One region of the Weeksella sp. HMSC059D05 genome, then DNA from elsewhere that is predicted to be linked to it. Evidence: riboswitches for the same ligand, from Rfam matches in the RefSeq annotation. Region 1 holds a riboswitch; the other holds the start of a gene.

Region 1 (3,387 bases):
AGAATCGTCTTGCGAACAAGAAGAAAAGCCGAGGATAATAACAGAAAAAAGTATACTTATTTTTCTCATAACTCTAGTTGTATTGTAAATCGAACATTGGTGCCTGGCATTGGGTAATATATAACCACTTCGTATTGTTGATTGAGTAAATTTTGTACCTCGACCATTAACCGTAGTTGATAATTGTTTATTTTAAAATCTTTCTGGACTGATATATCATGTGTAAACCAGGGGTTTACTTCATTAATCTTGATATTGTTGCGTAGCGAGTTATATCGTTTTCCGACATAGATAAAACTATAATTCAAACGCCAATTTTGGTAAGCGGAACTAACTACTGCAGAGCCAGAATGTTTGGGTGTGTATGGAATCTGATCCTTGTACAAGGCACTTGGGTACGAATTGCCATTGAGGTCGGTCTCATATGTATAATCTTGCGCTTTCTGAAAAGTGTATGTAAGTAAAGTAGAAACATCTACAGCACGGAACCTGAAGTCGGTTTTTACATTAGCGTCTAAACCTTTAATTCTCACCTCTCCTAAATTAACCATCATCCAACGGAAATTGTTGTTGCCAGGCATTGCTACTATTTTATCTTTCACCTCATTGTAATAAACGTCTAGTTTGGTCGATAGGTTTTTCATCCAACCAGAACTTGTTGATAAGTTGTAAGCCAATCCTAGATTGTATTGCGTAGTATATTCGGGTTTGAGAAGTGTATAGCCGATTTCGGTATAATACAAATCGTTGAAGGTTGGCATCCTGAATATTTTTTTATAAAAAGCTCTCAAATGAAAGTCTTTATCTAGAAATGGTTGATAACTAAGAAATAAAGCAGGTGTCCAAATGTTTTTATCCGGTGCGGCAGCATTTTTTTTCACGCTCTCTTGAACAAAAGTCCCCAATAAACTTGCTTGTGCTTTGAGGTGCTTGTTTTGATAGGCTGTTGCCAAAGCAAATAAATTAGAATATCGGGTAGGATAGGAGAAGTCACGCAAATTGGCCGATAAAGTGTTGTACTGAAAATCGTAGGCAAAACTTATATCCCATTGTGGGTTTATTCGGTATAAATTACTCGTTGATGCATATATTTCTCGTTGCACATAGGTGTTGTCTAGCATCAATCGTGTAGTATCTCGCGTTACATAATGGGTGTAATCGTAAGCGAACTTTCCACGAAAATGAGTCTCAAATCCTGTCCATTTCTTTTGGAAGTTCCCTTGTATATAATGGTTTCGATCGGTAAGGGTTGGACCTGTAAGAATTTCATCATGTCCTTTGACCACCGCTCCTGGGATTTCTCGATCAGAAAGATAATTATAGGATTTTAGATCCCACAAACCATTTTCTACTTTCCCGAAAACAGTTGCCTCTAGTCGTTTTGCTTCGATGCTTGCATCACGGCGTTTCCATTTTTCAGACCATAAAAGATTTCCTTGTTGATCGGTTCTACGATAACGAAAAGAATAAATTCCGTTCGATTTAATCAATTCGCTACTCAAAGCAGCTGATAGTGTAGGAGATATTTTATGTTCTATCCGAATTGATGGGTTTATCAATTGAATGCTTCCTAATTTATACCCTACTTTTAGGTTGGTTTTTTTATTAGCAATAAATGTTGGTTTTTTGGTGTTGAGGTAAATAGAGCCTGCAGATCCAAAATCTTTTGCCGATTGAAAGATTTGACTTTTTTGGCCATTGTATAAAGAAATCATTTCCATATCATCCAATGAAAATCGACCTAAATCTACGGTACCGTTTTGTGCATTCCCTAGTTGTATCCCATCGTAAAAAACACCAACATGTTGTGACCCCATGCTACGAATATTGACGGTTTTTAGCCCACCGATTCCACCATAATCTTTGATTTGTACCCCAGAAAAATAACGTAGTGCATCGGCAACATTATGACTATTAAGTTGTTGTAATTCTTCTCCTTTGAGAATTTGTGCTGGCGAAACTTCTTTGTATGGGTACGCTTGTATGTTGACATGTTTTAGCTGTACAACTGTATCGTTTTCTTGTGCAAAAAGCCAAGAAAAGAAGGGTAGGAAAGCCACTAAATATAGTATTTTTCTATAGAAATTTCTCATCTAGCTCCATAATGCGCTCACGAGAATAATATGAAGTAGTCGGGATAATATATACTATCCTAATCAAAATGTTCTTCACGCTTTAGTCCCCGAAAGCTATTAACTATTGTACTATTGTATTTGGTAGGTCTTCTGACTTACTCCATTTCTTAGTAATTCTTCCCATAGTATACTACAGTGAATATTGGCTCTAAGAAAAGTTTTTGTGGAGCTTACAGCAGCGGGTCTGTTCAGGATTTACACCTGATTCCCTGTTACCGAATATTTCTATTCGCACCAAATTTTTCTCAAATGTACAAAATTATTTTGTATACTTTTTTAGCGCAAAATACTAGATTTTTCACCGTTAACGTTATTTGTTAGTGCTATTGATTTGTAGCTGTCGAACAATATATAAGGTGAAAATCTTCTTATATTTATGCAATATGCAGTTGTTAGATAGTATAAAATCGAAATAGATTTCATTCTACCAAAATTACATCAGTAAGAAGTCTTTATTTTATTGTAGTTTTGCGTGTTGTAGATTATTTTTATTTGCAGACTCTACAATACAATTTGAGCATGAAAAAAACGGTATATTTTCAAGATTTAGGAAAAGATAGGGATTATCAAGAAGTTTGGGATCTTCAAGAAGCCTTATTAGCCGAAAGTGTTGGTGTCAAGCAATACAATCGAGCACAAGAAAAGGAAGGGAAAACAGAATTCAAAACCCCAAAAAATCACTTGTTATTTGTCGAACATCCGCATGTTTACACGTTAGGAAAAAGTGGACATATAGAAAATATGTTGGCCAATCAAGATCAATTACAACATATACATGCGACATTTGTAAGGACCAATCGAGGCGGTGATATTACCTATCATGGCCCAGAGCAATTGGTTGGCTATCCAATATTCGATTTGGATCAATTCAAACCAGATATACATTTGTATATGCGTAATTTAGAGCAAGTTATCATACAAACATTGGCGCATTATGGTTTACACGGAGAACGATCGAAAGGTGAGACAGGCGTTTGGTTGGATGTAGGAAAACCTTATGCAAGAAAAATTTGTGCAATGGGTGTGAAAGCTTCTCGATGGGTTACGATGCACGGTTTTGCTCTGAATGTGAACACCGATTTGCGTTATTTCGAATACATTATCCCGTGCGGAATAAAAGACAAAGCAGTGGCATCACTAGAACAAGAACTCAACCGAATACTGGATATGGAAGAGGTAAAAGAAGTTGTTCGAAATCAGTTCATTGAGGTGTTTGATATTGAATTAAAATAAAAGAAAAGAAGATTGTATT
Region 2 (3,387 bases), on a different contig from region 1:
ATGAAAAATCATCCCAACAACATACAATATGTTGTAGTGAAAAACGGAGAGACACTTGGATCGCTGGCGAAAATGTACAATACTGCACCTTCTAAATTAGCCCAATACAACGAAATTACCTTAGGATCTACCCTGCAAGAAGGTCAGATAATATTCTTTGGTATGAAAAAGACAAAAGGCACACAAGAGACTTATCAAGTGCGAGAAGGTGAAGATATGTATACGATTTCTCAGAAATTTGGGATAAAAGTAAACAATCTCTACAGAATCAATCGCATGGAGCCAGGAACACAACCAAAAGCAGGACAAATGCTAAGTCTGAAAAAAAGAATTAAAGCATAGACGACCAACCTTCCTTTTTTTTGGGAGGTTTTTTTTATGCTTTATATTCACGAAATTTGTTTACAAAAAATATACATATGATTTATCAAAGAAGTAGCGCTTTATTCAAAGAAGCACAAAATTATATCCCGGGTGGAGTAAACTCTCCTGTAAGGGCTTTTAAATCGGTTGGTGGAACACCTCTCTTCATCAAAAAAGCTAAGGGTGCCTATCTCACCGATGAAGATAACAGAAGTTATATAGACTATATCAATTCGTGGGGACCAATGATTTTGGGGCATACACACCCAAAAGTTCTTGCCGCTACAACAGAGCAATTGAAATCTGGTTTTTCTTTTGGGACACCAACAGAGCTAGAAACCGAAATCGCTCGATTGATTATTAGTTTAGTTCCGAATATAGACCAAATCAGAATGGTAAATTCTGGTACAGAAGCGTGTATGTCTGCGATTCGTTTAGCAAGAGGCTATACCAACCGAGATAAAATCATCAAATTTGAGGGTTGTTATCATGGGCATTCGGATTCTTTTCTCATCAAAGCTGGTTCCGGAGCAATAACTTTTGGCAATCCGAATTCACCAGGTGTTACACAAGGAACAGCCAAAGACACCTTATTAGCAAAGTACAACAACTTGGCATCAGTAGAACAAATATTCGAGGAAAATAAAGACCACATTGCTGCTATTATCATCGAGCCAGTTGCAGGCAATATGGGCTGTATTCTACCCGATCCAGAATTCTTAAAAGGACTGAAATCTTTGTGCGAAAAAAATAAAACTTTATTGATTTTTGACGAAGTAATGACAGGTTTCCGTCTTGACATTGCTGGAGCACAAAAAAGATTAGGGATTGATGCAGATATTGTTACTTTTGGTAAAGTAATTGGAGGTGGATTTCCGGTAGGAGCTTTCGCTGCACGCAAAGAAATTATGGACTTTCTTGCACCCAATGGCCCAGTCTATCAGGCCGGAACCTTGAGTGGAAATCCAATTGCAATGCGCGCTGGTTTTACGACACTCAACCTTCTGAAAGATGATTTGGATTTGTATAAACGAATCGATCTTGCAACCGAAACATTAACCAAAGAAATAAAAGCAATTCTTACCGAAAAAGGCATTGCTCATCAGGTAAACCAATTAGGCTCTATGATGTCTGTTTTCTTTGCAGAACACAAAGTAAATGATTTTGATACAGCACAAAAAGCAAATCATACCCTCTTCAATAAATTCTTTCATCATATGTTAGAAAACGGGGTTTATATTGCACCTTCTGGGTATGAAACATGGTTTATTTCCGACGCAATAAAGCAACCAGAGATAGACAAAACACTGGAAGCTGTGCGGTCTTTTTCTATGTAAGAAATACTAAATGTTGCAATAAAAAAATCGTTTCAATACCGGAACGATTTTTTTCTTTATCAATTTAACTTATATAATAGCTACAGGACGCTTGTTTTCGTTAATGGCAACCAAAGTAAAGGTGCCTGTTATGGCCAACTCAGAGCCTTCTCTATACATACTCTCAATAAAAACTTCTATAAAAACCTTCATACTGGTCCTCCCTATTTCGGCAACTTTACCAACCACTTTTACGATTGTACCACTCGGTATAGAATGTTCGAAATTTATTTTATCACTTGAAACCGTAACGATAGGTTTTCTACTAAAACGAGTTGCCGTAAGGAAAGCTACTTCATCCATATAACTTAAGACTGTCCCACCAAACATAGTGTTGTGGTGATTGGTGTCTCCAGGGAAAACAGCTTTGTAGACAACGGTTTCAGCATTTTTTACTCTCTTTTGTAAGGCATCATCTTTTGACCATTCTTCAGATGTTATTTTATTTTTACGTTGCTTATCTTGTTCATACTTTTGTTCGATCAACAAAAAAACATCTTGCGTAATCTTCCCTTCTTGCAAAGATTCTTTTGCTTGTAGGTATTCTTCTTTGGTTATCATATGTTTAATTTTTTCTAATGAATTATGTAGGATTTAATCTACAAAAACTTTATCCCAAACGGATATCCGAAAAGAAACAAAAGAAATAAAACGAATATAAAATTTTTGCATAGTATTGATTATTAACACCCTATCATGCTTCGATGAATGAAGGTTTAGCCTCAATCGCGATAGCATTTAATACTTAAAAAAGACCTGACTTAGAAGAAAAATTCATCACAGTTGCGCGACAGTTCAGGATTCCCACCTGATTCCATTTTAAGCTGGGCAAAAATACAATTAATCTTCTCATCGTACCAAAACAAACCTGAATATTTTTCCTTATTCTTGGCAATGTAATTGATATTGACCTATATGCTTCTTTATTTTTTTATAAAAATTATTTTTATGATAAGAAAACTTCATCGTTTTGGTTTAGTTTTTATTGCATTTTTGGCAGGAATTACTTTCCTTTATTTGGCTACAGAATATATTCTCTCTAGAAAAACTGTTTTACCAAAGGAAACCGATAAGCCCACAAAACTAATATTCATTCGATCGAACAAGGTACATACAGATTTTGTGCTTCCGGTAGAAACTTCTCAAATCAATTGGGCAAAATTATTCCCCTATACAGATACAAAAGGAAAAGATACGCATTTCGAATATGTTGGAATTGGATGGGGAGATAAAGGATTTTACCTAGATACCCCAGAATGGAAGGACCTGAAACCATCAACAGCTTTTGTAGCAGCTACCGGTTTGGGTGAAGCTGCATTGCATGTTACTTATTATAAAGACATGAAAGAAGATGAATTAACACGGGCTATATGGGTTTCTGATGCACAATACCAATCCATTATCAACTCGATAAAAGAAACAATAATCTGGCAAAATAATCATCCTATATACATCGAGACAAATGCACAATATGGCGAAGATGATGCTTTCTATGAAGCCAATGGTAAATATAGTATTTTCTATACTTGTAATACATGGACCAATAACGTACTAAAAAAAGCTGGATTAAAAGCTTCGTTTTGGGCTGCTTTTGATGATGGTTTAATGAGTCAATATCCATAAAAATATTCCTCATAGTGTAAACAAA

What was found. Region 1 has a riboswitch for cobalamin ahead of HMPREF2660_RS07415 (TonB-dependent receptor). Riboswitches for the same ligand answer to the same signal wherever they lie in the genome.
Region 2: linked by a shared signal. The riboswitch ahead of HMPREF2660_RS06465 (acyl-CoA thioesterase) and the one ahead of HMPREF2660_RS07415 (TonB-dependent receptor) in region 1 are both predicted to bind cobalamin.

What each region holds. Positions count from the first base shown of each region.
Region 1 covers NZ_KV798546.1:133,418-136,804, reverse strand. The annotation lists gene HMPREF2660_RS07420 (YncE family protein) at 1-69, opposite strand, end outside; gene HMPREF2660_RS07415 (TonB-dependent receptor) at 66-2,093, opposite strand; cobalamin riboswitch at 2,198-2,389, opposite strand; gene lipB (lipoyl(octanoyl) transferase LipB) at 2,655-3,368, shown strand.
Region 2 covers NZ_KV798544.1:18,403-21,789, forward strand. The annotation lists gene HMPREF2660_RS06455 (glucosaminidase domain-containing protein) at 1-342, shown strand, start outside; gene hemL (glutamate-1-semialdehyde 2,1-aminomutase) at 420-1,700, shown strand; gene HMPREF2660_RS06465 (acyl-CoA thioesterase) at 1,770-2,180, opposite strand; adenosylcobalamin (AdoCbl) riboswitch at 2,484-2,563, opposite strand; gene HMPREF2660_RS06470 (TIGR02117 family protein) at 2,688-3,362, shown strand.